Regions from separate parts of the Brachybacterium aquaticum genome, predicted to be linked through region 1. Evidence: predicted binding sites of a transcription regulator. Region 1 holds the regulator's gene; each other region holds the start of a gene.
What was found. Region 1 encodes LexA, which represses DNA repair genes until DNA is damaged. Its sites were predicted from a motif close to TCGAACANNTGTTCGA; they were not measured.
Positions count from the first base shown of each region.

Region 2: a site for LexA is predicted at 4,328-4,343, ahead of HNR70_RS07725 (HNH endonuclease signature motif containing protein). Genes of this name have one in related genera too.
Region 3: a site for LexA is predicted at 6,648-6,663, ahead of HNR70_RS03220 (HNH endonuclease signature motif containing protein). Genes of this name have one in related genera too.

Region 1 covers NZ_JACHLZ010000001.1:2,068,312-2,077,691, forward strand. The annotation lists gene HNR70_RS09255 (HelD family protein) at 1-1,372, shown strand, start outside; gene nrdR (transcriptional regulator NrdR) at 1,625-2,119, opposite strand; gene HNR70_RS09265 (LysM peptidoglycan-binding domain-containing protein) at 2,148-2,540, opposite strand; gene lexA (transcriptional repressor LexA) at 2,734-3,432, shown strand; gene HNR70_RS09275 (ATP-dependent DNA helicase) at 3,526-5,547, opposite strand; gene hflX (GTPase HflX) at 5,583-7,199, opposite strand; gene HNR70_RS09285 (class I SAM-dependent methyltransferase) at 7,343-7,957, shown strand; gene dapF (diaminopimelate epimerase) at 8,024-8,872, opposite strand; gene miaA (tRNA (adenosine(37)-N6)-dimethylallyltransferase MiaA) at 8,883-9,380, opposite strand, start outside.
Region 2 covers NZ_JACHLZ010000001.1:1,733,652-1,743,031, forward strand. The annotation lists gene HNR70_RS07710 (TetR/AcrR family transcriptional regulator) at 1-100, shown strand, start outside; gene HNR70_RS07715 (MarR family winged helix-turn-helix transcriptional regulator) at 136-681, shown strand; gene HNR70_RS07720 (ABC-F family ATP-binding cassette domain-containing protein) at 765-2,567, shown strand; gene HNR70_RS07725 (HNH endonuclease signature motif containing protein) at 2,677-4,317, opposite strand; gene HNR70_RS07730 (4-(cytidine 5'-diphospho)-2-C-methyl-D-erythritol kinase) at 4,809-5,735, opposite strand; gene rsmA (16S rRNA (adenine(1518)-N(6)/adenine(1519)-N(6))-dimethyltransferase RsmA) at 5,732-6,712, opposite strand; gene HNR70_RS07740 (TatD family hydrolase) at 6,709-7,710, opposite strand; gene rpmF (50S ribosomal protein L32) at 7,994-8,164, shown strand; gene rsmI (16S rRNA (cytidine(1402)-2'-O)-methyltransferase) at 8,266-9,108, opposite strand; gene HNR70_RS07755 (dolichyl-phosphate-mannose--protein mannosyltransferase) at 9,153-9,380, shown strand, end outside.
Region 3 covers NZ_JACHLZ010000001.1:711,669-721,048, forward strand. The annotation lists gene HNR70_RS16165 (DUF4352 domain-containing protein) at 1-313, opposite strand, end outside; gene infC (translation initiation factor IF-3) at 657-1,235, shown strand; gene rpmI (50S ribosomal protein L35) at 1,261-1,455, shown strand; gene rplT (50S ribosomal protein L20) at 1,514-1,894, shown strand; gene HNR70_RS03210 (TrmH family RNA methyltransferase) at 1,914-2,825, shown strand; gene HNR70_RS03215 (bifunctional copper resistance protein CopD/cytochrome c oxidase assembly protein) at 2,822-4,960, shown strand; gene HNR70_RS03220 (HNH endonuclease signature motif containing protein) at 5,009-6,493, opposite strand; gene HNR70_RS03225 (MBL fold metallo-hydrolase) at 6,884-7,504, opposite strand; gene HNR70_RS03230 (S-(hydroxymethyl)mycothiol dehydrogenase) at 7,501-8,601, opposite strand; gene HNR70_RS03235 (hypothetical protein) at 8,711-9,380, opposite strand, start outside.

The DNA.
Region 1 (9,380 bases):
CGCCAAGGCCGTCAAGCTGCGCCAGGTCGTCCCCGAGAAGGACGTGCGCCTGCGAATCGACGGCACCGACCTCGTGCTGACCCGGGACATGGTGCGCTCCGCCCGTCGCGAGGCGCGCGCCACCCACCGGCCCCACAACGCCGCCCGCACCGTGTTCGTCCGCGCGGCGATGGACCGCCTGGTCGACGCCTACGAGCGCGCGCTGAAGGCCGAGGGCCGCACCGTGGTCCCCGAGGACCGCCCCGACCTGCTCTCGGACCTGCGCCACGATCCCGAGGTGAGGCGGCAGCTGAACCTCGCCTGGCTCCCCTACACCCCGCAGGGCTTCCTGCGGATCCTGCTCTCCCGCCCGGACCGGCTGCGGGCCGCGGCACCGAGGGCCCTCGCCGACAGGGTGTCGCTGCTGGTGCGCCCGAAGGACGCCGAGTGGACCGTCGAGGACGTGCCGCTGCTGGACGAGATCGCCGAGCTGCTGGGCGAGGACTCCGCCCCGGCGGAGGCGAAGGCCAAGGACGACGCCGAGCGGCGCCGCGCCGACGTGGAGTACGCCCGCAAGGTCATCGAGAACATCGACACCTCCGGCATCGTCCGCGCCGAGGACCTCGCCGACCAGGTGAGCCGCATCCGCGACGGCCGCACCCTCGCCGAGCGCGCCTCCTCCGAGCGCTCCTGGACGTACGGCCACGTGGTGGTCGACGAGGCGCAGGAGCACTCCCCCATGAGCTGGCGCGCCCTGATGCGCCGCGCCCCCACGAAGTCCTTCACCGTGGTGGGCGACGTCGCCCAGACCTCCTCCGCCGGTGGCACCGACTCGTGGACCGCGGCGCTCTCCCCATACGTCCAGGACCGGCTCGAGGTCGAGCACCTCACCGTCAACTACCGCACCCCGGCACGGATCATGGACCGCGCGGTCGCGATGGCGCAGGCCCACTCCCTGCCCGTCACCGCGGTGAGCTCGGTGCGCGAAGGGGACGAGGACCCGCTGCTGGAGCGGACCGAGCCCGGTCAGCTCACGGCGCGCATCGCCGCGGCGGTCCGTGCCGTGCATGCGCGGATCCCCGGGCGCATCGCGGTGATCGCCGCGGCGGAGCGGCTCGAGGACCTCGCCGCCGCGCTGCGGGCCGACGGGGACCTGCCCCGGATCGGGACCGGGTCCGCGGGTGTGGACGACGAGATCGCGGTGATGACCGCGCAGGACGCCAAGGGCCTCGAGTTCGACACCGTGGTGATCGTCGAGCCGGCCGAGCTGATCGACGCCCATGGCGCGGGCGACCTCTACGTCGCCATGTCGCGCTCGACCCAGCACCTCGGGGTGGTCCATGCACGGGAGCTGCCGGCCGGCATGGCTCCGGAGGGTGCAGACGGCGCCTGAGCGCTGGGCTGCCGACCCCCGGACAGGCGATCCCCGGACCGCCGATCCTCTGACCAGCGATCCCCGGGTCGCCGCTCACCTGTCCCGGAACGAGGATCGGCGGCCGTGGCTTCCCCTCCACGACCGCCGATCAGACGCGCACCTCGTCGGTGCACGGAGGACATCTTAAGCACATCCGGGACCCGCTCCGCACCACGTCCGGGAATCCTGTGGACCCCGCCGCGCCGGGGGGCCGGGTGACAGGTGCGGCGCTCAGTCGGCGGCGCCGGCGGTCGCGGCCTGCACGTCCGCAGCGTCACCGATGCCCTCGGCGCGCAGCCGCGCGATGGCGGCCTCGAAGTCCTCGAGGGAGTCGAAGTCCTGGTAGACGCTCGCGAAGCGCAGGTACGCGACGAGGTCGAGCTCCTGGAGCGGCTGGAGGATCGCCAGACCGACCTGATGGGCGTCGATCTCGGCCTGACCGCTGGAGCGGATGTTCTCCTCGACCTTCTGCGCGAGCATCGCAAGCTGGTCGTCGCTGACGGGGCGGCCCTGGCAGGCCTTGCGCACGCCCGAGATGACCTTCGCGCGGCTGAAGGGCTCGCTCACGCCCGAGCGCTTGAGCACGGACAGGGAGGCGGTCTCCGAGGTGGAGAAGCGCCGGGAGCAGTTGGGGCACTGGCGTCGGCGCCGGATGGTCGCGCCGTCGTCGGACGTGCGCGAGTCGACGACGCGCGAATCGGGGTGGCGGCAGAACGGGCAGTGCATCCGCTCAGGGTACCGGCACCGCATGCGCTCAGCGGGCGGAGTTCCCCTCGGCAGGCAGCTCGATCTCGGTGCCGGCGGTGATCCGACCGGTGGGCAGGTGGTTGAGCGCGCGGACCTGCGCGACGTACTCCGAGTGGCTCACGCCCTCGGGGGCGTGCTCCTCGGCGTAGCCCCAGAGGGTGTCCCCGGGCTGGACGGTGACGACCGCGGGACGCTCCTCGGTGCCGGCGAGGGCGGCGGGGAGGTCCAGCACCAGCAGGGCGACGGCCGCGACGAGCAGGCCGAGCAGGAAGGCGACGACGGTCAGGAGGAGGCGACCGCGGCGGGTCGGCTCGAGTCGAACGTGCTCTCGAACCGCACGCGCGGGGCGCTGCTCGTCCTGCCGCGGGAAGGGAAGGACCGTGGCGGTATGGGTACGCATCTCCGAACTCCTGTTCGATCGAATTTCTGTGCGACTGTAGCCGTCGGGTCGTGCGACACGCAAGAGGAATCTCGAACACATGTTTGGCTTCCGTCCGGTGCCGCCCTAGTCTGGGGCCACGGACCTACTGAACCGCGAGGGTCCGACAGACGAAGCCAGGACCCCTCACGCCAGGACCTCAGGAGGCCGCACGATGACGACGAGCACCCCCAAGCCGACCCGGGCCCGCGGCGACGCGCCGGCCGATGCGCGCACCGAGGGGCTCACCCGCCGCCAGCGCCTGGTCCTGGAGACGATCAACGAGGCGGTCGCGGCGCGCGGATACCCGCCCACCATGCGGGAGATCGGTGATGCCGTGGGCCTGACCTCGTCCTCGTCGGTCGCCCACCAGCTGCAGACCCTCGAGCGCAAGGGCTTCCTGCGCCGCGATCCCAAGCGTCCGCGCGCCATGGAGGTCGTCATGCCGGATGCGGATGACGCCCCCGCCCCCGCCGCCCCGGAGTCGACCCTCACGCCGCACTCGGTGAACGTGCCTCTGGTGGGCCGGATCGCGGCCGGCATCCCCATCACGGCCGAGGAGCAGGTCGAGGACGTGTTCACCCTGCCCGAGCGGCTCGTCGGAGGCGGGGAGCTCTTCCTGCTGCAGGTGGTCGGCGACTCGATGATCGACGCCGCCATCTGCGACGGCGACTGGGTCGTGGTGCGCTCGCAGTCCACCGCGGAGAAGGGCGAGATCGTCGCCGCGATGATCGACGGCGAGGCGACGGTGAAGACCTTCGTCCAGCGCGACGACCACGTCTGGCTCATGCCCCACAACCCCGCCTTCGCCCCGATCCTCGGCGACCACGCCGAGATCCTCGGCAAGGTCGTGGCGGTGCTGCGCGCCGTCTGAGCGGTTCCAGCCCGCCGCGAGGCGGCGCAGTGCGCTCAGCTCGCCGCGAGGCGGGGCAGTGCGCTCAGCTCGCCGCGAGGCGGGGCAGCGCGCTCAGCTCGCCGCGAGGCGGCGTAGCGCGCCGAGGGCGACCTCGGGGTCGGAGGTCGGCCACAGCGGCGGCATCGACTCGCGCAGGAAGCTCCCGTACCGCGCGGTCGACAGTCGCGGGTCGAGCACCGCGACCATGCCGCGATCGGACTCGGTGCGGATAAGCCGCCCGGCACCCTGGGCGAGCAGCAGCGCGGCGTGCTGGGCCGAGACCGCCATGAACCCGTTGCCGCCGTGCGCACCGATGCGCTCCTGGCGCGCGGCGGTCAGAGGATCATCGGGACGGGGGAAGGGGATCCGGTCGATGGTGACCAGTCGCAGGGAGCGTCCGGCCACGTCCACGCCCTGCCACAGCGTGAGGGTCCCGAACAGGGAGGCGTCCTCGTGCTCGCGGAAGGTGCGCACCAGGTTCGCCATCGAGTCCTCGCCCTGCACGGCGATCGGCAGGTCCAGGCGGGCGCGCACGTGCTCCGCGGCGAGCTCCGCGCCGCGGCGCGAGGAGAACAGGCACAGCGCTCCCCCGCGCGAGGCCTCCACCAGGTCGGTGAGGTGGTCGAGCATCAGCGGGGAGGGCCCCTCGCGGCCCGGCTGAGGGAGGTGCCGGGCGGTGTAGAGGATGCCCTGGCGGCGATAGTCGAAGGGGCTGCCCACGTCGATCCCGGCCCACGCTCCGGAGTCCTCCGTGCGCGGCAGCGCGTCGGCGTCCATGCGCCCGGAGCGGGCGAGGCCCACCTCCCCCGCGGCGGGCTCGAAGCGGCCGCCGAGGGCGAGGGTGGCGGAGGTGAGCACGGCGGTGCGTTCCTCGAGGATGGCGCCGCGCATCGCGCCGGCGACGCTGAGCGGGGCGACCTGGAGGGAGACCCGCCCGGTGGCCTGGCCGCGGGAGACGGAGACGACGTCGTCCTCCCCCGGGTCGGTGAGGCGCTCGCAGACGTCGATGATCTCCTGCAGGTTCGCGCGGACGGTCTTGCGTGCCCCGGCGAGGGAGTCGTCGCCGGCGTCCTTCGCGTCGGAGTGGGCGGTGCGCGCCTCGACGCGCAGCTGCACGATCGCGTCGGCGAGCCGCTCCGGCAGGTCGCCGATGACACGGCCGTCGGGGGCGAGCTCGAGCGCCTCGCGCAGCTCCTCGGAGGCGTCCTCGAGCGCGGTGCCGGCGACCCCGAGCCCGCGCAGTTCGCGGACGGTGGCGCGCAGCAGGCCGGGGCTGAGCTGGTCGGTGACGGCGCTGGTGACGCGGGCGGTGAGGTCGTGGGCCTCGTCGAAGACGACCACGTCGTGGTCGGGGATGATGCCGTGCTTGTCGAAGGCGTCGATGGCGAGCAGGGCGTGGTTGGTGACCACGACGTCCACCTCGCGGGCGATCTCGCGGCTGCGCTCGGCGAAGCAGCTCTCCACCAGTGGGCAGGAGGTGCCGATGCACTGGTTGCCGGTGACGGAGACCTGGCGCCAGGCGCGGTCGGAGACGGCGTCCTCGAGGGAGTCGCGATCGCCGGAGTCGGTCTCGTCGGCCCATTCGCGCAGGCGCTTGACCTGCTCGCCGAGTCGCTCCCCTCCGCTGCGCGAGGGGTCGGTGGAGGCCTCCGCGAACAGGGCCCCGGGCTCGATGTCCACGGGATAGCCGCCGGCGATCTTGTGCTTGCACAGGTAGTTCGCGCGGCCCTTGAGCAGGGCGAAGGTGGGGGTGCGCGGCAGGTGCGGGGCGAGCGCCTCCACGAGCCGCGGCAGGTCCTTGCGCACGATCTGGGTCTGCAGCGCGATGGTGGCGGTGGAGACCACCACGGGCCGGCCGCTCGCCAGGGCGTGGCGCAGCGCGGGCACGAGGTACCCGAGCGACTTGCCGGTGCCGGTGCCGGCCTGGACCAGCAGGTGACGGCCGCCGGACATGGCGGTGTCCACGGCCTCGGCCATGGCCTGCTGGCCGGGGCGGGGCGAGCCGCCGACGGCGGCGACCGCGGCCTCCATCAGGGTGCCCAGCGGCACGTCCCCCGCCGCAGGGACGGCGGGGTGCTCGGGCGCTGCGGTCATCGGCTCAGCGTATCGGCCGCCCGGGCCCTCCCCGCTCAGGCCGCGCCGTGCAGCTCTGCGGCGAGCGCCTCATCCACGAGGGCGTGCACGCGCGTGCCCTCCATGAGGTGCTCCTCCTCCTCGAGCATCTCGCCGGTGGTGTGTACACGGGAGACGAGGTCCCCGCGGGAGTAGGGCACCACCACGTCCACCTCGACGGCGGGGCGCGGGAGGTGCTCGGCGATCAGCTCGCGCAGCTCCTCGATGCCCTCGCCGGTGCGGGCGGAGACGACGACGCTCTCCCCCACCTGGCTGCGCAGGCGGGCGATGGTCTCGGGTTCGGCGAGGTCGGCCTTGTTCAGCACCACGATCTCGGGCACGTCGAAGCCCTCGATCTCGCCGAGCACGGTGCGCACGGCGGTGATCTGCCCCTCCGGGTCCGGGTGGGAGGCATCCACGACGTGCAGCAGCAGGTCCGAGCCGCCGACCTCCTCCAGGGTGGAGCGGAAGGCCTCGACCAGCTGGGTGGGCAGGTGGCGCACGAAGCCGACGGTGTCGGCGAAGGTGAACTCGCGCCCGTCCGGGGTGGTGGCGCGGCGGACCGTCGGGTCCAGGGTCGCGAACAGGGCGTTCTCGACGAGCACGCCCGCGCCGGTGAGGCGGTTCAGCAGGGAGGACTTCCCGGCGTTGGTGTAGCCGGCGATCGCGACGGCCGGCACCTGGTGGCGGGTGCGGTCGGCGCGCTGGGCCTCGCGACCGGGAGCCATCTCCTTGATCTCCCGGCGGAGCTTGGCCATGCGGTCGCGGATGCGCCGACGGTCCAGCTCGATCTTGGTCTCACCGGGACCGCGCGAGCCCATGCCCGCGCCGCCGGCGGCGACGCGACCGCCGGCCTGACGGGACATCGACTCGCCCCAGCCGCGCAGACGCGGCAGGAGGTACTCGAGCTGGGCGAGCTCGACCTGCGCCTTGCCCTCGCGGGACTTGGCGTGCTGGGCGAAGATGTCCAGGATCAGGGCGGTCCGGTCGACGACCTTGACCTTGACGATGTCCTCGAGAGCGCGGCGCTGGCCGGGGGCGAGCTCGCCGTCGGCGATCACGGTGTCCGCACCGGTCTCGGCGACGATCTCGGCCAGCTCCGCAGCCTTGCCCTTGCCCAGGAACGTGGCAGGGTCGGGGTGGGCGCGGCGCTGGAGGATCCCGTCGAGCACCTCGGAACCCGCGGTCTCGGCGAGCGCAGCGAGCTCGCGCAGGCTGTTCTCGGCCTCGTCGGCGTTGCCGGAGGTGTACAGGCCCGCGAGGACCACGCGCTCCAGGCGCAGCTGGCGGTACTCGACCTCGGTGACGTCCTCGAGCTCGGTGGAGAGCCCGGCGACGCGGCGCAGCGCCTGGCGGTCGGCGAGGTCGTACTGCTCCCCGTCGGTCTCGGAGCCGTAGGTCACGGCGGAGACGGAGGCGTCGCCGCGGGCGAGGATCCGCTCGGTGAGGGGGTCGCGTCGGCGAGTGGCGGGAGTGCCGTCGGTCGCGGGGGTCCCGTCGGCCGACGGGGCCGGGCGGGTCGGGGCGCCGGTCGCGTCCGCGTCCGTCGGGAGTGCGTCGGCCCCGGCTCCTCCCGTGGTGGTCCCGTCGACGTCGAGGTCGGAATCGGGGTCGGGATGGAAGGCGATGGGCACGATCGGGGTTCTCCTTCGGTCGGAAACGGGTTCCCCAAGAATCCCACGTCCCCGCGCCCGGGTCGAGAGATTTTGCGCTGGGCGGAGCGCGGATCACGCCCAGGCGGGCCGGGACGCGGGCTGCGGCTCCGTATCCTGCTCGGGTGGACGAGCACTACTTCACCGCCTCCCCCTCCGCCGAGGACCGTCGCTTCCCGCTCCGGGTGCGCCTGGCCGATCGCGACCTGGACCTGGTCTCCTCGACCGCGGTGTTCAGCGGGCACGGGCTGGACAAGGCGACCGCCGTGCTGCTGGACCGCCTCGACGAGATCGCCGAGCCGCCCGCGGACGGCGTGATCCTGGACCTCGGCTGCGGGTGGGGGCCGATCGCGCTGACCGCGGCGCTGCTGCACCCGGACGCCGAGGTGTGGGCGGTGGACGTCAGCGAGCGGGCCCGGGAGCTCACGCGCGAGAATGCCCGCCGGGCGGGCGCGGAGAACCTCCGCGTCATCGCGCCCGACGAGGTGCCCGCGGACCTGGCTCTCGATGCGCTCTGGTCCAATCCCCCGATCCGCATCGGGAAGCCGGCGCTGCATGCGCTGCTTCTGGAGTGGACGGCGCGGCTGCGGCCGACGGGCACGGCCGCGCTCGTGGTCGGCAAGAACCTCGGCGCCGATCCGCTGGCGCGCTGGCTCGGCGAGCAGCTGCCGGCGCGTCCGGTGCGCAAGGCCGCGAGTGCGAAGGGCTTCCGGATCCTCGAGATCGGACCCGGGGACTGAGACCCGAGAACTGAGAGCCGAGAACTGAGAACTGAGAGCCGGCCTCCGGCGCTGGACCGTCGCGGCTCAGACCAGGGTGGTCCCGTCGGCGACGAGCTGGGCGGGGCCGGTGAGGGTGACCTCGCCGTCGTCGGTCCAGCCCACCTGGAGGCGGCCGCCGGGGACGTCCACGGTCCAGGGGGTGCAGGACTCGTCCCCGGCGCGCAGGGCGGAGGCGACGGCGACGGCCGCGACGCCGGTGCCGCAGGAGCGGGTCTCGCCCACGCCGCGCTCGTGGACGCGCATGGCGACGTGGTGGTCGCCGCGCAGGGTGACCAGCTCGATGTTCGCGCCGTCCGCGGGTTCGGGGTCGAGCGCCGGGCGGCGGGTGAGGTCGAGGTCCTCGAGCACCACGTCGTCGGGCAGGAACGCGACGGCGTGGGGGTTGCCCATGTCGACGTCGGTCGCCTCGAGCCGGTGCCCGGCGATCTCGACGGTCCGCGCACCGGGTGTGCTGCGGGAGGCGCCCATGCCCACGCGGACGCTCCACGGGGCGCCGTCGCTCGCGGCGTCCTCGAGGATGTCGACGGTGCGGACGCCGGCGCGGGTGAGGATCTCGAAGCGGTCGGAGTCCACGTGCCCGGCGCGGCGCAGGTGCGCGGCCAGGACCCGCACGCCGTTGCCGCACATCTCGGCGATGGAGCCGTCGGCGTTGCGGTAATCCATGAACCACTCGGGCGCGTCCGCGGGGGCGTCGATACCGGCGTCCTTGGAGCGGACGGCGCGGATCACGCCGTCGCCGCCGATCCCGGCGCGACGGTCGGCCAGGGCGGCGACGGTGGCGGCGTCGAGGCCGAGGGCGCCATCGGGGTCGTCCAGCACCACGAAGTCGTTCTCGGTCCCGTGGCCCTTGGTGAAGGCGATGCTGCGGCTCATGGACAGGAGCCTACGGCGCGGGCGTCCCCGGCGCGGTGACGCCGGTCTCCCCCGGCGCGGCCCGTCCCTCGCGGGCATGCTCCTGGCGGGCAGTGTCCACGAGGGAGAGGGCGCGGGGCAGCAGGTCGTGCCTCAGGGAGGTGTTCGTGTCGGCGTCGAGCCAGTGCACGCGGGCGTCGCGGCGGAACCAGGTGTCCTGTTTGCGCACCAGGCGCCGGGTGCCCACGATCGTCTCCTCGATCGCGGCCTCGCAGGTGAGGGTCCCGTCGAGAACGGCGAGGCCCTGCTGGTAGCCGATCGCGCGCCGGGCGGTGAGGCCGCGGTCCAGGCCCCGCTCGCGCAGGGCGCGGATCTCGTCGAGGAGCCCGGCCTCGACCATGCGGTGCACGCGCAGCGCGATCCGCTCGTGCAGCTCGGCACGGTCGCGGCGCAGGCCGATCTGCACGGTGCTCGGGTCCGCGTGGACGGGGCGGGGCAGGAAGGCGGTGAAGGGGCGGCCGGTCAGCTC
Region 2 (9,380 bases), 330 kb from region 1:
CTGGTACGGGCTGAGCGCGCTGCAGAAGAAGCCGGAGCTCGGCGCAAAGCGCGAAGGGACGGGCGGCAAGCGCGAGGAGCCCGGCGAGTCCCGGGGCTGAGCGCCCCGTCGGACGCGAGAACCTAGACTCGCCTCATGCCCACGACCCCTGCCGCACCCGACGGCGCCCTCGCGCCGCCCCACGACGAGGTCGACCGCATCGTCGAGGGCTGGGCCCGCGCCCGCGAGGATCTCGACGTCGCACCGCTCGCGGTGTTCTCCCGCATCTCCCGCCTGTCCCGCTTCCTCGAGACGGCGCGGCGCGAGGCGTTCTCCGACGCGGGGCTCGAGGGCTGGGAGTTCGACATGCTCTCGGCCCTGCGCCGCAGCGCCGAGGACGCCCTCTCCCCCGGCGCGCTCATGCGCGAGACCCTCGTGACCAGCGGCACCATGACCACTCGGATCGACAAGCTCGTCGCCCGCGGGCTGGTCTCGAAGAACCGCAGCCCGCACGACGGCCGGTCGGTCGAGGTGCGGCTGCGGCCCGACGGCGTCGCGCGGGTCGACGCGGCGATGGAGCGGCTCCTGACCGCGGAGCGCGAGCTTCTCGCCCCGCTCGGGGACACGGACCGCTCCGAGCTCGCCGGCATGCTGCGCGCGCTGCTGCTCACGTTCGAGACCTCGGACCCCCTCGCGCGCTGACCAACCCCTCGCGCGCTCACCACCCCTGATGCGCTGACCGCTCGCGCCACCCTGACACACCCACCCTTCGAGGACACCACCGCATGGCCCATCTGCTCGGCACCCAGTCCCTCCACGTCGCACTGCCTGATCGCGTGCTGCTCGACGACATCACCGTCGGCATCGACGAGGGCGATCGCATCGGCGTGGTGGGTCGCAACGGAGACGGCAAGTCGACGCTGCTGCGCCTGCTCGCCCGCACCCAGGAGCCCGACGACGGCCGGGTCACCGTGCGCGGCGGGGTGCGCGTCGGCGTGCTCTCCCAGCAGGACGAGGCGACCGTCGGGGCGACGGTGCGCCAGCGGGTGGTCGGCGACCGGCCCGAGTACGAGTGGGCGTCCGACGCGCGCATCCGCGACGTGCTCGCCGGGCTGCTCGGCGGCATCGATCTCGAGGCGCCGCTCACCGACCTCTCCGGCGGTCAGCTGCGCCGCGTCCACCTCGCCGAGCTCCTGGTGGGCGACTGGGACGTGCTGCTGCTGGACGAGCCGACCAACCATCTGGACGTCGAGGGCATCGCATGGCTGGCCGAGCATCTGCGCCGGCGGTGGAGCGCGAAGGACGGCGGGCTCGTGGTCATCACGCACGACCGCTGGTTCCTCGACGCCGTCTGCACCCGGATGTGGGAGGTGCACGACGGGATCGTCGAGCCCTTCGAGGGCGGGTACGCGGCCTACGTGCTCCAGCGCGTGGAGCGCGACCGGCAGGCCGCGGCGATCGAGTCGAAGCGGCAGAACCTCATGCGCAAGGAGCTCGCGTGGCTGCGGCGCGGTGCCCCGGCCCGCACCTCGAAGCCGAAGTTCCGCATCGACGCCGCGAACGAGCTGATCGCGGGCGAGCCGCCGGTGCGCGACACGGTCGCGCTGACTCAGCTGGCGACCTCGCGCCTGGGCCGCGACGTGATCGACCTGCTCGACGTCGACGCCGGCTACGGCGAGACGACGGTGCTGCACGACGTGACGCTGCACATCGGTCCGGCCGACCGCATCGGCGTGCTCGGCCCGAACGGCGCCGGCAAGTCGACGCTGCTGGCGCTGATCACCGGGGACCTCGAGCCGCAGACCGGCCGGGTCAAGCGCGGCAAGACGGTGACGGTGCGGCAGGTCTCGCAGCGGCTCGAGGGTCTGCAGGACCATCTGCGCACGCGGGTGAGCGACCTGGTGGGCCGGTACCGCAGCTCGTATGCGGCAGGGAAGGACGAGGTCTCCCCCGGTCAGCTGCTTGAGCGGCTGGGCTTCACCGCCGCGCACCAGAAGGTGCAGGTCGGGGCGCTGTCCGGTGGTCAGCAGCGCCGACTGGACCTGCTGCTGACGCTCCTGGAGGAGCCGAACGTGCTGGTCCTGGACGAGCCGACGAACGACATGGACACCGACATGCTCGCGGCGATGGAGGACCTGCTGGACACCTGGCCCGGGCCGCTGATCGTCGTCTCCCACGACCGGTACCTGCTCGAGCGCGTCACGGATCAGCAGTACGCGGTGCTCGACGGGAAGGTGCGGCACGTGCCGGGGGGCGTGGAGCAGTACCTCGACCTGCGCGCGGCGAGCGAGGCCGCGGCGGGTGCGTCGGGTGGCTCGGGCGGCGGGTCCGGGACGGGTGGGGCGTCCGACGGGGCCCCCTCGCTGACCGGCGCGGAGGCGCATGCGGCGCAGAAGGAGCTCGGCGCGGTGGAGCGTCGGATGCAGAAGCTCGCGAGGACCACGGAGAAGCTGCACGCCAAGCTCGCGGACCACGATCAGACGGACTATCAGGGCCTGCAGGAGATCACCGCGGAGCTGCGCGAGGTCGAGCAGGAGAACGAGGAGCTCGAGGAGCGCTGGCTGGAGCTGTCCGAGCAGCTGGGGTGAGGCTGTGCGGGTGAGGTGACGGCTGTGCGGACGGGATGAAGCGCGGCCAGGATGAGGTCGTGTCGGTGGCGTGAAACTGTGCGACCTCGGGCGACTTGCATCCCGCCCGTCACTGTCGGGGGTGATGTCCCAGGCAGTAGACGTCGACGCGGTCCTGCGGGCGGATGATCCTCGCGGGGAGCGGGACGTCGGGCAGGCGCAGCTGCAGGTTCTCGAGAGCGCGGAGGAGAGAGGAGTTCTGCTCCGGCGCACTCGGCCCCGGCGAGAGCTCGCCGCGCTGTCGGCGCTCCCTCTCGAGCTGGCGGGTGTACGTGCCGACCGGGTCGAAGTTGATGCCCCGCCGGCTGGCCGACTGCCCGTAGCGGCTGGTCCAGCGGACGGTGCGGCGCACTCCGTCCTCGCCGAGTACCACCTCGACCTTCTCGCCGGCGCTCTCCTTCTGGTTGTCGGCGGCGCAGAGCCCGTTGCCGTTCTCGAGGGAGGTCTCCCCGCCTTCGGACCAGGGCACGATGTGGTCCATCTGCCGGATCGAGCCGTCGCAGTGCGGTGCCCGACAGGTCTGGTGGGCAAGGGTGAGGAAGCGGGTGAGCGAGGTGGGGAATGCTCTGGATCTGGATTCGAGGGCGACGAGCTGGCCGTCGTCGGGATCGGTGTAGAGGCGCCGCATCGTCAGGGAGAGCTCCGTGTCCTCCTCCGCCTTAGCGACGCGCAGCATCTCCTCGCGAACGTGCTCATATGGGACGGAGCCGAAGCCCTCGATGCTCGCGGCGTCGGCGTGTGCGGGGACGAAAAGCGAGCGGTCGGTGATGACGACGCAGACCTCGAGAGCGCTCGGATCGACGCCGTCACCGCGGCCGATCAGGGCGTCGGTGAACAGGTCGGCCATGATCTGCTGATGCCCGCGCCGGTCCCCGTGCGCTCGCGCGCCCTCCGCGGCGACCGAGAGTCCCTTGCGGATCCGGGCGCCGTCGATGGCGGGGATGAGTGCGGTGACGGTCGCCATGCCGTGGTCGGCGCGGCGGATCGTCACGTGGCGCTCCTTCTTCGCCTCCCGATGGCGGTCCGCCGCCCCCGCCGGGTCCAGCGAGTGCAGTGCCTTCGCCACGTGGTCGCCGATCTCCCCGGTGCCGCAGTCCTTCAGGTCCGAGAGCTGGGCGGTGAGGAGCTCGTCGACCTGCTCGCGGACCTCCGGCGTCACGGGACCCATGGACGACCCGATCTTGTGGACGGACTGGGCGCGCAGCGCGTTCCCGGCAAGGGCGGTGAGCATTCCCGGCATGCTCTGGACGAGACGGCGGGAGGTGGCCATGCTCCGTCCGGCCACCGAGCGCGATTGCTTCAGGACGCGGGAGGCTTCGGAGCGTGCGACGTTCGTGGCCTGCCGGGCGTTCTCGTCGCGGCGGAGGCAGTCGTCCTTGACCGCCTGCTCGAGGCGGACGATGGCGCGCACGCGGACTGCCTCGAGCGCCGCTTCGATGTCCACGATCCCGGCAAGCAGGGCGATGGACTCCTCGGCGGAGAGCCGGTCGAGGACTGTCGAGCCGCGGGCGCCGAGCTCGGCGAGGATCTCCCGGGCATCGCGCAGATCGACGTCGCCGATGGTGAGACTCCCGCCGTCGGCCGTGATCGGGAGGGACATCGGCGGGGCGGAGAGTTCTGCGGCGAGCTCGGCGGAGCGGGCATCGCGCTCCTCCGGAAGACCGGTTCCGGCCTCCTCGGGGAATTCGCGATCCTGCGGCTCCTGTGTCATGCGTCAATTTTCGCACAGCGGTTCGAGGAGCGGAAGACCCGGAGCGACACTACTCGCAAGTAGGTTCGAATTGTGGATAACCGAGGCGTGGGGAGGAACGGTCGATGCGCCCGCACACCCCAGGAGCGGGAGCCCCTCTCATCATGCTCGGTCAGCGCGGGATCCGACGGCGACGTTGCCTGACGCGGGAGTGCCAATCACCCCCTGGAGAAATCATCCGCAGAAACGACATCCCGCCTCGAAAACATCCTGTGGACATAACGAATCTCCGCATTCCGCGACGACAGATCCTCGGCAACAGAGAATCGTCCTCCGAAAATGCGGGAGAGAAACAGCTGGTCACACAGTGACCCTTCGGAGCCTCATGCTCGCACGCCCCTCCGACAGACGACGCTGCGAGGTGCTCGGCTGTGGACGAGCGGGTGCTGTGCAGGAGCGAACGCAGAGGGAGAGCGGCCCCTCCCCGACTGCCCTCAGCTCCCCGACGGCCCTCAGCTCGCCTCGAGCACGCTCGCTCCCGGCGCGGACCCCCGCGCCACCAGGCAGGACTCCACGAGACCGTCGCTCATGAGCCCCGCCGCGACGGTGCGGGCGGAGGCCTCGTCCTCGACGAGCGCGGCGATCGTCGGCCCCGACCCGGAGACGATCGCGGCGTGGGCGCCGAGCCGCTCGGCGGCCTCGACGACCGGCTCGAGCCCCGGATGCAGTGCGAAGGCCGCGACCTGCAGGTCGTTGTGGAGGGTGTCGGCGAGCATCTCGAGGCTGCCGCCGCTGAGGGCCTGCAGCTGGCGACCGTCGATCTCGGGTCGCTCGACGATGCCTCGGCCGCTCGCGGCCACGATCTCGTCGAACCGTCGGAAGACCTCCGGGGTCGACAGGTGACCGCCCGGGACGGCCAGCAGCCAGGTCCATTCGCCGTGCGTGAGGACGGTGGTGAGGTCGGCGCCGTTGCCTTGGCCGAGCGCGGTGTGCCCGAGCATCGCGAAGGGGACGTCCGCGCCGAGGCGCGCGCCGAGCCGGCGCAGGTGCTCGCTCCCGAGACCGAGCCCCCACAGACGATCCAGCGCGACCAGCGTCGCGGCCGCGTCGGCCGACCCGCCCGCCATGCCGCCGGCGACCGGGACCTGCTTGCGGATGTGGAGGGCCGCCCCGAGGTTCACGTCGAATTCCGCGCGCAGCAGCTCGGCGGCGCGCAGGGCGAGATTGGTGCCGTCCAGCGGCACCTCGCCCGGCACCTCGGAGTCGACCGCGAGGCTGAGCTCGTCGGCGCGCGTGGCGGTGACGGTCTCGTAGAGGTTGACGGCCTGGAACACGGTCGCGAGTGCGTGGTAGCCACGCTCGTCCACCCCGCCCACGTGCAGCGAGAGGTTGATCTTGCCGGGGGCGCGCACCACCACATGCTCGAGCGCGGGGCTCATCCGGGGATCTCCCCGTCGGCCGACGGGCCGGGTGCCCCGTCGGCCGGCGCGCTCTCCCCCGCCGCCCGGGCGATGGCCTGGAACTGCTCGACCACGAGCGTCTCGCCGCGGGCCGACGGGTCCACGGCCGCCGCCCGCAGGATCTCCTCGGCGCGGGCGGCGCTTCCGGCCCAGCCGGCGAGCGCGGCGCGGAGGGTCTTCCGGCGCTGGGCGAAGGCGGCGTCGACCACGGCGAACACCTGAGCGCGCTCGGCCTCGTCCCCGAGCGGCCGCTCGTGGCGCACGAGCTCCACGAGCGCGGAGTCCACGTTCGGGACGGGCCAGAAGATCTGCCGCGAGATGCGCCCCGCGTGCACGGCGCGGCCGTACCAGGCGGCCTTCACGCTCGGTCCGCCGTAGGTGCGCGAGCCGGGCCCGGCGGTCAGGCGGTCCACGACCTCGGACTGCACCATCACGAGCGCCGAGCGAAGGGAGCCGAAGCGCTCGAGCATGGTGAGGAGGATGGGGGTGGCGACGTTGTAGGGCAGGTTCGCGACCAGCATCGTCGGCTCCCCGGCGCGGGGCAGGGCGGGCAGCTCGGTGACCTGGAGGGCGTCGGCATGGACGAGCCGGAAGCGATCCTCCTCCACGCCCCGGGCGCGCAGCGTCATGGGCAGCAGCTCGGCGAGGCCGCGATCGAGCTCGACCGCGACCACGTCGGCGCGCGCCTCGAGCAGGCCCAGGGTGAGCGAGCCGAGGCCCGGGCCCACCTCGAGCACGGCCTGGCCGGGCTCCACGCCGGCGCGGCCCACGATCGTCCGCACCGTGTTGGGGTCCATGACGAAGTTCTGTCCGCGCTGCTTGGAGGGGCGGATACCCGCCGCCTCGGCGAGCTCGCGGATGTCCCGCGCGGTGAGGAGCAGGCCCGACCCCTCGGGGGCGCCCTCGGGAGAGCTGCCGGGATCCTGCCTGCCGCTCGCCCAGCCCGCGCCGCTCATGCCGCGTCCCCGACGGGCCAGCCGTACACGTCCTGCGTGGTGGCGCGCACCGTGCGGCACGCCGGCTCGAGGTCGACCCCGGCCGCTTCGGCGATCGTCGCCATGGTCAGCGGGATCAGGTACGAGGAGTTCGGGCGGCCGCGGTACGGGACCGGGGTGAGGAACGGAGCGTCGGTCTCGACCATCACCTGGCCGAGCCCCACCTCGGCGAGCGCCTCGCGCAGACCGGTGGAGTTCTTGAAGGTCACGGTGCCGGCGAAGGAGAGGTACCAGCCGCGGTCCGCGCACTCGCGTGCGAACTCGGCGTCGCCGGAGAAGCAGTGGAACACGGTGCGCTCGGGCGCCCCGTCGGCCTCGAGGATCTCGAGCACGTCGCGATGGGCGTCGCGGTCGTGGATCTGCATCGGCAGGTCGAGCTCCTTGGCGAGCGCGATGTGGGCGCGGAAGGCGTCGATCTGCGCCTGCCGGGCCCGGTCGTCCTTCTTCGAGGTGCGGAACCAGTCCAGGCCCGTCTCTCCGACGACGATCATGCCCGAGCCGCGCAGCAGGTCGGAGACCTCGGCGAGCGCGTCGTCGAGGCTCGGCAGCTCGCGGCCCTCGTGGTCGTGCCCGCGGGCGTGCAGCGCCGCCTCGTTGGGATGCACGGCGACCCCGCCGCGCAGGCTCGGCGGGCAGTCCGGGGCGGCCAGCAGCGCCGCGGTCCAGCGCACGGCCTCCAGGTCGGAGCCGATGGTGATCTGCGCGTCGATGCCGGCGGCCGCGGCACGGGCCACGTGGTCGTGGACGCTGAGCTGCTCGTCGCCGTCGGCGAAGTCGAGATGGCAGTGGTTGTCGATCACCGGGAAGGGCAGCGGCTCCGGCGCCGGCGGCCAGGAGCGGTCGCGCTTCTTCCCGCGGGGATCGAGGTCCTCGCGATCGCGCACCGGCGGGAGCCCGGCGGCAGTGAGCCCGGCGGCAGTGAGCTCTGCGGCATTGGTGGTCTCGTGCGGTGACGACATGCGAACATCGTAGGAGGCTCCGCGCCCTCCCCCGGACCGCGTCCCGCGCCCGGACGTCCGGCTCCCGAGCGCGCCGGTGTGCTACCTCACGGGCCGAGGTGAGGCGGAATCTCGCGGGATGTGACAGGATAGGTCGTCGTTGCGCGCCCTTTCGTGCACCCGAGCGCCCCGAGCGCGGAGACCGCCGGCAGGTTCCCTGCCCTGGTCCCTGCACCGGGTTCGGGTCGCTGCTCGGGACGGACGCCAACGCTCGTTCATCCTCCGGACCGTCAAGGAGCGTCCCATGGCAGTGCCCAAGTTCAAGATGTCGCGTGCCCGCACGCACTCCCGTCGCTCGCAGTGGAAGGCCAACAACGCCGACCTCGTGCAGGTGACCGTCCGCGGCCGCACCGCGAACGTCCCGCGCCGTCTGGCCAAGGCCTACCAGCGCGGCCTGCTGCAGATCGACGACTGAGCCCCGCTCAGCGCGACGCGCAGAACTCGTCATGACGCCCCCGGCACCTCGGTGCCGGGGGCGTCATCGTGCGTGGGGGGCCGGGGAACACCCCGCGCCCCTCACCCCCGCTGCTTGAGCGCCAGGTCGTAGAGCTCGCTCGCGCCCACGCCCTCGTGCCCGCGGGCGACCTCCTTGGCGGCGTCCTTCAGCCGCTCCCCCGCCGCAGCGCGTGCGAGCACATCGGCGACCAGGTCCTCGGCCGAGGCCGCGACCGGCTCGGCGCCGGCGACCACGAGCACGATCTCGCCGAGCACCTCGCGCTCCGCCGCCCACTGCGCGAGCTCGCCGAGGGTGCCGCGCACGATCTCCTCGTGGGTCTTGGTCAGCTCCCGTGCCACGGCCGCGCGGCGCCCCTGGCCGAACGCCTCCGCCATCGCGGCGAGGGTCGCGGCGGTGCGGCGCGGCGACTCGAAGAACACCATGGTGCGGCGCTCCTCGGCGAGCGGCTCCAGGGCGCTCGCCCGTCGGCCCTCGCGCCGGGGAGGGAAGCCCTCGAAGGCGAAGCGGTCCGGGGCGATGCCCGAGGCGGCGAGCGCCGTCAGCACGGCCGACGGGCCGGGGATCACCGTGACCTGCACGCCCGCATCGGCCGCGGCGCGCACCGCCTCGAAGCCGGGATCGGAGACGACCGGCATCCCCGCATCGGTGATGATCAGGACCCGCTGCCCAGCGGCGAGGGCGGTCATCAGCACCTCGGTGCGCTCGGCCTCGTTGTGCTCGTGGTAGCTGAGGATCTTCGCCGAGGTCTCGACCTCGAGGTCGCGCATCAGACGGTGGAGGCGCCGCGTGTCCTCGGCGGCGATGAGGTCCGCCTCGCCGAGGGCCCGCACCAGGCGCACGGAGGCGTCCAGCGGGTTGCCGATCGGGGTGGCGGCGAGGGTGAGGACTCCAGGCTGCAGCATCCCGCCATGCTAGCCAGCGCGAGCCCATGACCTAGCATGACCGCGTGCACACGCAGGAGGAGCAGGACGCGAGCCACCGCGCCCCCGTCCAGGACGAGCCGGGCGCGCTGCTGGCCTCCTACCGGCGTCGGCTGCGGGTCTCGGACCTGCCCACGGGCCGCCTGTTCTGGGCGGCGGCGATGGCGGTGCTCGGCCTCGCGCTCGTGCTGCGGCTGTGGGGCCTCGGGCAGATCGACGAGCTGATCTTCGACGAGACCTACTACGTCAAGGAC
Region 3 (9,380 bases), 1.4 Mb from region 1:
GGCGCGCGGGGCGCGGGGGAGGGGTCGGGAACCCCTCCGGCACGGGACGCAGCACCGCGCGAGGAGTGGTCGAGGTCGGCACACCGGTCGCGGGATGGGTGCCGGTGGGGGCGGGGTCCGACGGGGCTGCGGGGTCCGACGGGGCTGCGGCATCGGCCGGTGGCGCCTCGCCGTAGTCGTAGGAGTGCGCGGTGCCGTCGGAGTGCGCGGAGCGGGCCGGGGCGGCGGCCGTATCCTGGGGATCGCTCGGGCTCCTGAGGTCGCCGTCGGTGCTCGGGCCGCCCTCGTCGGGCGCCTCGCGGTCGGTCTGCACCTGGACTCCTCGTGGTTCGCTACCTGCCGGCGCGACGCACATCACCTGGACGGACGTCGAGCTCCTGCTAGGATAGACGACTGGAACAGGTCGAAACCCTCGTCATACGTTCCTCAAGTGGAGTCCCTCCCACCTCGTGGCCTCGAGCCGCCGGGTCAGTATCGCAGCCGGGTCCTCGGAGCCGGCGAGTGGGCCGCCGTGCCCGCCCTGCGCTGATGCGCATGCACCTTGGGGCCTCCGCATGATTGCGGGGGCCTTCGTCGTCTTCCGACTCGAAACAAGGTGAGGAGCCAACATCAGCGAACAGCGCATCAACGGTCAGATCAGGGTCCCCAAGGTCCTCCTGGTCGGGCCCGCCGGCGAGCAGGTCGGCGAGGTCCGTGTCGAGGACGCCCTGCGTCTCGCCCAGGAAGCAGATCTCGACCTGGTCGAGGTCGCGCCCGGTGCGAACCCGCCGGTCGCCCGTCTCATGGATTACGGCAAGTACAAGTACGAAGCCAACCTGAAGGCCCGTGAGGCGCGGAAGAACCAGGCGAATACGGTCCAGAAGGAAATCCGTATGGGCCTGAAGATCGACAAGCACGACTACGAGACCAAGCGCCGCAACGTTGAGAAGTTCCTCTCCGGCGGCGACAAGGTCAAGGTCATCATCCGCTTCCGCGGCCGCGAGCAGTCGCGCCCGGAGATGGGTGTGCGCCTCCTCAACCGTCTGGCTGAGGACGTCTCGGAGTTCGGCTTCGTCGAGTCGCACCCGCGGCAGGACGGCCGCAACATGGTGATGGTCTTCGGACCCCACAAGAAGAAGGCCCAGGCCATGGCCGAGGCCCGCAAGCGCAAGACCGATGCCGAGAAGGCCGCTGCCCGCGGCGCGGACGAGACGTCCGCTCCCGAGGCCGAGGCCGAGACCGGCTCCGAGTCCTGAGAACGTAACAAGGAGAACAAGGCAGATGCCGAAGAACAAGACCCACTCGGGGACCAAGAAGCGCGTCCGCGTGACCGGCTCGGGCAAGCTCATGCGCGAGAAGGCCAACGCCCGCCACCTGCTGGAGCACAAGTCCTCCACCCGCAAGCGCCGCCTCGGTTCCGACACCAACGTCGACAAGGCCGACACCAAGCGCATCAAGAAGCTGCTGGGCCGCTGATCGCCCTCGCGGGAGCACGTCTCCCGCGCCCCTGAACTAACGACTGAAGGAGTATCACGTGGCACGCGTGAAGCGGGCGGTCAACGCCCAGAAGAAGCGTCGGGAGATCCTCGAGCAGGCCAGCGGTTACCGCGGCCAGCGCTCCCGCCTGTACCGCAAGGCGAAGGAGCAGGTCCTGCACTCGCAGACCTACAACTTCCGCGATCGCAAGAAGCGCAAGGGCGACTTCCGCCAGCTGTGGATCCAGCGCATCAACGCTGCGTCCCGCGCCAACGGCCTGACCTACAACCGCTTCATCCAGGGCCTCGGCCTGGCGGGTGTCGAGGTCGACCGTCGCATGCTCGCCGAGCTCGCCGTCAACGACGCGCCGGCCTTCGCCGCCCTGGTCGAGGTCGCCAAGAACGCCCTCCCCAAGGACGTCAACGCCCCCGCGGCCTGACATCGCAGCAGCACCCGCGATGACCGAGCGCCCGGATCAGTCCCCCCTCACCTCGCCCCGCTCCGAGCGGGTGAGGAAGGCGGCGGCACTGACCGGGCGCTCGGCGCGTCGCAAGCAGGGACGCTTCCGCGTCGAGGGCCCGCAGGCCGTCCGCTCCCTGCTCACCCACCGCGCCGACCTCGCCCTCGAGGTCTTCCTCACCGTGCGCGCCCGCGCCGACCACCCCGAGCTCGCCTCCCTCGCCGCCGAGGCCGGAGCGCCGCTGCGCGAGGTCGACGAGCAGATCCTGCGCGCCATGGTCCGCGACAGCGGTGACGGCGGCGGCGATCAGGGCGGTGCCGATGCCTCTCCGGGGGCTGCTGTCGGGGGAGCGTTGGTCTCCCCGCAGGGCGCGATCGCGCTGGCCACCTTTTCCGCCGAGGACCCGGCCGCCGCGCTGGGTGCCGTCCGCGCCCTGCCCGCGGACGGACCGGTCACCGTCGTCGTCCTCCACGAGGTGCGCGACCCCGGCAACGTCGGCACCATGATCCGCACCGCCGACGCCGCCGGCGCCGACCTCGTGCTGCTCACCCGCACGAGCGCCGACCCGTACTCGCCGAAGGCGGTGCGCGCCTCCGTCGGCAGCCTCTTCCACCTCCCGGTCCTCACCGGCGCCGAGATCGACGCGCTCCTGCCCGCCCTCGCCGCCGCCGACGTCACCGCGGCCGCGACCAGCGGCTACGCGGACAGCGACCTCTTCGACACTGCGCTTCCCGCGCGCCTCGCCTGGATCCTCGGCAACGAGGCCCACGGCCTGGACGAGGCGACCCTCGCCGCAGCGCCCCTGACCGTGCGGATCCCGCTGGCCGGGCACGCCGAATCCCTGAACGTCCACACCGCCGCGACCGTCTGCCTCTTCGAGACGCTCCGCCGCCGACGCCTGGAGGCATGACCGAAGGCATGACCACGCCGACCGTTCCCGCCACCACCGCATCTGACCGCGGGACCGGGATCCTCCCGCGGCTGCTCCTGCCCGCCCTGCTGCTCCTCACCCTCGCCGCCGCGCTCCTCGGCATGGCCGCCACCGGCGCTCTCGCCCCGGCCCAGCTGATCCCTGCGAGCCCCCTGGTGACCTGGGGCCTGCCCGTGGTCCGCGCCCTGCACCACCTGGGCATGCTGCTCGCGATCGGCGCGGGCGGCGTCGCCGTCCTGCTGCTGCCCGGACCCTCCCGCCGCGAGACCACCGCGCTGGACCCGGTGCGCCGCGCGACCGTGCGCCTCGCCGCGGCCGGGGCGCTGCTGTGGGCGCTCGCCTCGCTCGCCCAGGTCCCCCTCGGAGGGCTCGAGGCCGCCGGTCCCGGCTCCGGACTGAACCTGTGGGACGTCGCGCTGGGCGGGGAGCTCGGCCGCCTGCAGCTCGTCGTCGCCGTGCTCGCCGGTCTCGCGGCGCTCTTCCACGGCCTCGCCCTCGCCGTCCGCACCACGGTGCTCGCCTGCTGGGCCCTCGCGTTCTCCGGCATCGGTGCGCTCACGCTGGGCCTCGCGGGCCACGCCGGCGCCAGCCTCGACCACGTCAACGCCGTCAACGCCATGGCCCTGCACATCGTGGCGGTGTCCGTGTGGGCGGGCGGGCTGCTGGTCATCGGCCTGCTCGGTCCGCGCCTGGACGACGAGCGCCACCGCGCCGTCGTCGCCCGCTTCTCACCGTGGGCGCTCGCGGCCGTCGTGGTCCTCGCCCTCTCGGGCCTGCTCAGCGCCTCGATCCGCCTGGACAGCTGGGCGGACCTGGTCACGACCGGGTACGGCCGCGTCGTGCTCGCCAAGACCGTCGGCCTCCTCGCCCTCGCCGTGCTCGGCGCCCTGCAGCGCCGCCGCCTCGGGGACCGGCTGCGCTTCCGCCACCTCGCGCTCACCGAGGGGATCCTCCTCGCCGCCGTGATCGGAGCGTCGATCGCGCTCGGCCGCTCGGCCCCGCCCGTGCCGCAGGAGGTCCCCGTCGTCGGCGACCTGCGCGTGCTGTCACTGGCCGGCCACCTCCCGCCCGAGCGCGAGTTCGGCCCGGGCGCTCTGTTCACCGTGGTCCAGCCCGACTGGGTCTCCCTCGGGATCGCTGCGGCGATGGCGGGGCTCTACCTCGTCGGCGTGCGCAGGCTGACCCGCCGCGGCGACGCCTGGCCGTGGGTGCGGACGCTCAGCTGGATCGCCGGCTGCCTCGCCTTCGCCTGGGTCATGAACGGGGGCGCTGCGGCCTGGGGCCTGTTCCGCTTCGACGCCCACATGGTCCAGCACATGGCGATGATGATGATCGCCCCGCCGCTGTGGGTGCTCGGCGCGCCGGTGACCCTGCTGTCCCGCGCGGTCGCCCCGCGCACCGACGGCTCCCGCGGCGTGCGCGAATGGGTGCTCGCGGCGCTGCACTCCGGATACTCCCGGGTGATCTCCTCCCCGCCGGTGGCCGGGCTGTTCTTCGCCGGCTCGCTCGTGGTCTTCTACTTCACGCCGCTGTTCGAGCTGGCGATGTACCACCACGCCGGGCACGTGCTGATGACCGTGCACTTCCTCGCCTCGGGGTACCTGTTCGCGTGGGTGCTGATCGGCATCGACCCCGCGCCCCGGCCGATCAACCCGGTGATGAAGCTGCTCACGCTGCTGGTCACCCTCGCGTTCCACGCCTTCTTCGGGGTGGCGCTGTACTCGGCGACCTGGCTGATCGCCGAGAACTGGTACACGGACCTGGGCATGTACGACCCGGACCGGCTGATGCTCATCCAGGAGCGCGGCGCGTCGATCATGTGGGCGATCTCGGAGGTCCCCACCGTCGGCTACGCGATCATCGTCGCGGTGCTGTGGATGCGCTCCGAGGACCGCCGCGCCCGCCAGTACGACCGCAAGGCCGAGCGCGACGGCGGGGCGGAGCTCGCCGCGTACAACGCGTACCTCGCGAGCCTGCAGGGCGGGGGAGCGGCGGTCGGGGAGTCGCGGCCGACGGGCCCGGTCGGGGACGGGGCGGCGTCGGACGGGGCGGTGTCGAACGTGGCGGTGTCGGACGAGTCGTCGTCGGACGACGAGGCGACCCCGCCTCGCTGATCCCGCGCACCTCGCTGATACCGCGCCCCCGCGGCGAGCTCCCCGTCGCTAGAACGGCGGCGGGTCGCCCGGCGGCTGGAGGGACCCGTCCCGCCCGAGTCGCCAGCCGTCCTCCCCGTTCGGGCCCGGAATCGGATCACTGGGAGAGAGGCCCTGCTCGAGAGCCTCGCAGAGCCGACGGGCATTGTCGACCCGGGCGAGGCGAAGCGCCTCGAACTGCTCCCATGCCTCGGTCATCTCCTCGACGACCTGGGGTGTGGCGAGGTCGCGGCTGTCCTCCTGCCGCGCCATCAGGTGCTCCGAGGTCATCCACCAGGTGGTGCCCGACTCGTCGTCCCGCACGGGGTCGAGCCGGCCGAGGGTCTTCAGCCGGTGGTGCTGGCGGCACAGCGCATGGAGGTTCTCCACCGAGGTGGGGCCGCCGGCGGCGGGATCCTCGTGGTCGAACTCCTCGATGTGGTCGAACTCGGTGAGCTCCCGGGTGGGGCGGCCGCAGCCGGGGACGGCGCAGGTGGGCTGGCGCTGACGCAGATGCTCGCGCTGGGCGGGGCTCGGGCGGTACCGCTGCGCGGGCTGGGGGAGGAACCTCCCGGTGGCCGGATCGGTGAGGATCCGGTACCAGACGTCCTCGCGGCCAGCGAGCTCGCGGGCCATCTCGGCAGGCAGTGGGGTGGTGCCGTCCAGCATCCCCGGGGCGTCGGACTCGCCGAGCATCGTCATGAACGGGACCGTCACGGTGATCCGGAAGCGGGGCTCGGGCACCTCGACGCCGTCGGTGTCCAGGGCCGCGGCGAGCAGCAGGTCGAAGCGGAGCGCGGAGAGGGTGGGCAGCACGCCGCTCGCGCTGATCAGCCCGCCCGGATCGCCGGGGACCTCGGTGCCGTCGTAGAGCGCGTCGCGCTGGGCGTCCTGCAGGCAGTGGGCCGCGCGGTCCAGGCGCTCGGCGAGGTCGAGGATCTCGGGCAGCGGTCCGATGATGCGCAGGCAACCGGTGCCGTCCGGGCGCGGCGGGTCCATGACGACCCGCCGACGGGCCGCCGGGGTGGCCCGCTCGGGCAGGGGGGTGCGGCTGATCGCGGAGGTGATGAGGTGGCCGAACTCCCGGGAGAAGGACTCCGGGGTGATGTCCAGCGCGACCTTTCCGAGCGCCTCGTCGACCCCGCGCACGGCATCGTCCTCGAGGTCGGAGGTGCGCTCGAGGACCTTCTCGAACCAGCCCACCGGCAGGTCGCCCCGCTCGAGCCGCTCGAGGGTGCGGGGCAGGAGGGTGCCGACCCGGTGGGTCTCACGGAGGATGCGGGCCGCCTGCGTCCTCGCGCAGCGCAGGGCGAGCGACACGTTCAGCTCGTCCATCGCCGCCTCGTCCTTGTCCCAGTCGGGGCCGAGCGGGTCCTGGGTGGTCTCCAGCAGGGTCCGGTAGCGGGCGGCGAGACGGCGGGAGTCCTCACGGCCGCTGTCCCAGAGCTGGGTGAGCTTCTGTCCGGTGCGGCGGGAGCGCTCGGCCCCGGCCCTCCGGACGCGATCCTGGGTCACGGAGCGGCGGCGACGCCTCCGCTGGGCTGCGCGCTCGGCCGCGGCGGCGGCCTTCCTGTCCGGGGGCGCGAGGAGGAATGGCGAGTCGTCGTCAGCGGTGTCACCCAATGCCCTCGCCCCCTCGCGCGGTGCTGCGGGCCCCTCGCCCGCGTCCTCGAATGTGTGATCCATTCTACGGAGCAGGGGTGACAGCCGAAAGGTGTGTGGATAACTCCGAATGGGCTGCGAACTGCGGCGATGGAAGCGCGTGCAGGTGTTCGATTCGATCGGCCGACGGGCCATTGCACCCCCGGACGCGCCGACGGCGGCGACCGCGCAGTGCGGTCGCCGCCGTCGGGCGGGGGAGTCCTGCCGAGCGCTCAGCCCGGAGAGACCGTCAATGCCGGCCCCTCAGAGCCAGTCCCCCTGGGCGTTGCGCTTCTCGGCACCGATGGTGGTGTCCGGGCCGTGGCCGGTGTGCACCACGGTGTCGTCCGGCAGTGCGAACAGGCGCTCGCGGATCGACTCCTCGATGGTCTCCCGGGAGGAGAAGGAGCGGCCGGTCGCGCCGGGACCGCCCTGGAACAGGGTGTCGCCGGTGAACACGGCGCCCAGCTCCTCGGAGTAGAAGCAGGTCGAGCCGGGGGAGTGGCCCGGGGTGTGCAGGGCCTCGAGGCTGACGCCCGCGATGGTGAACATGTCGCCGTCGGCGATGTCGTCGTCCCAGGGGAGGTCGCCGTGGGTGAGCTGCCAGACCTCGCGCTCGGCGGGGTTCAGCAGGATCGGGGCCTCGAGCGCCTCGGACAGCTCCGGGGCGAAGCGGACGTGGTCGTCGTGTCCGTGGGTGAGCAGGATGCCCACGCACTCGCGCTCGCCGACCAGGTCCTCGATGGCCTGCACGTCGTGCGGGGCATCGAAGACGACGCACTGCTCGTCGTCGCCGAGCACCCACACGTTGTTCTCGACCTCGTGGGTCTCCCCGTCCAGGGAGAAGGTGCCGGAGGTGGTGCCGTGGGTGAGGCGGGCGGTCATCGCTTCACCTCGACGACGGTGCGCAGGGTGTTGCCGTCGTGCAGCGCGTCGAGCGCCGCGTCGGTGCCGGCGAGGTCGGTGCGGCCGGTGACGAAGCGCTCCAGCGGCAGGCGGCCCTGCAGGTAGAGGTCGATCAAATCGGGGAAGTCGCGCTCGGGCAGGCAGTCGCCGTACCAGGAGGACTTCAGCGCGCCGCCGCGGCCGAACACGTCGGCCAGCGGCAGGGTGATCTCGACGCCCGGGCGGGGCACGCCCACGAGCACCACGCGGCCGGCGAGGTCGCGGGCGTAGAAGGCGGCCTCGTAGGTCTGCGGGATGCCGACCGCGTCGACCACCACGTCGGCGCCGAAGCCGCCGGTGAGCTCCTGGACCTTGTCGGCGACCTGCTGCGGGGAGAGGCCCTTGGTGAGCAGGGTGTGGGTGGCGCCGAGCTCCTCGGCGGCGGCGAGCTTCTTCTCGTCCACGTCCAGGCCGATGATGGTGGTGGCGCCGGCGAGCTTCGCGCCCGCGATCGCGGCGCAGCCCACGCCGCCCAGGCCGATCACGGCGAGGGACTCGCCGCGCTGGACCTGGCCGGTGTTCATGGCGGCGCCGAGGCCGGCCATGACGCCGCAGCCGAGCAGACCCGCGACCTCGGCCGGGGCGTCCTCGGAGACCTTCGTGCACTGGCCCTCGTGGACCAGGGTCTTCTCGGCGAAGGAGCCGATGCCGAGGGCCGCGGTGAGCTCGGTGCCGTCGGTGAGAGTCATCTTCTGCGAGGCGTTGTGGGTCGCGAAGCAGTACTGCGGCACACCCTTCTTGCAGGCGCGGCACTCGCCGCACACCGCGCGCCAGTTCAGCACGACGTAGTCGCCGACCTCGACGTGCGTGACGGCCTCGCCGACCACGGACACGCGGCCCGCGGACTCGTGGCCGAGCAGGAACGGGAACTCGTCGTTGATGCCGCCGTCGCGGTAGGCGAGGTCGGTGTGGCACACGCCGGTCGCCTCGATGTCGACGATGACGTCGTGGGGACCGGGGTCGGGGATGACGATGTCGAGCAGCTCGGCGGGCTGCTTCGCGGCCCGGGCGACGACGCCCTTGACGGTGATGGGCATGCTGGCCTCCTTCGAGGGGTGGGGGTCGTGGCCAGCCTAACGAGTGGAGGCTGACCGCGAATCGAGGTCCCACCTTCGAGCGCCCTGATGCACGGACTACGGCCTCCGCTCAGTGCCTGTCGGCGAGCTTCCCGTCCCGCACCGACTGATGCTCGGGGTTGAAGGCCCTCCCCGGAGCCCTGTAGTCGCCGCCGACGGGCTCACTCTTCCCTGTCGAGTCCGCGATGGCATTGTGGCCCTCGAGATTGCTGATCGCGGCGTCCGCATCCGAGGACCGTTGCACCACCATGGAGAGCGCTTCAGCGGTCCCGGCATCGTCAGGGACAAGTTTCAGGGCCCGGGCATGATCGCGGACCACCGATGCCTCGTCCTCGGTGAGGAGGATGCTCGTGCGGTCGCCCGGGGATTCGAGGCCGTAGGACGATGTCGCCGCGCGGGAGCCGCCCGAGGTGTCCAGGGTGACGACGTAGGTGGACTCTCTCCCGCTCGCATCCGAGCGGACGACACTGGTCATCGACGAATCGCCGTGAGGGAGCCATTGCGCCGCGCTCTCCTGGTGCCCGTCCGGGTACGTGCGCGTGATCGACTGCTGCGTGAACATGTTGCTCGACAGCTCGGAACTTGCCGGACCGGTGGTGACGCCGCCGGCGACGTCGACGGTCCTGGTCCTCTGGTTCTCGACGTATGTCGTGAGCACACCGTCACCGGTGTTGCTCGGGTACTTGCCGTTCGTCAGGGCTTCCTGGTAGGCCCTGCGTCCGGAGGCGGTGTCCTCGAAC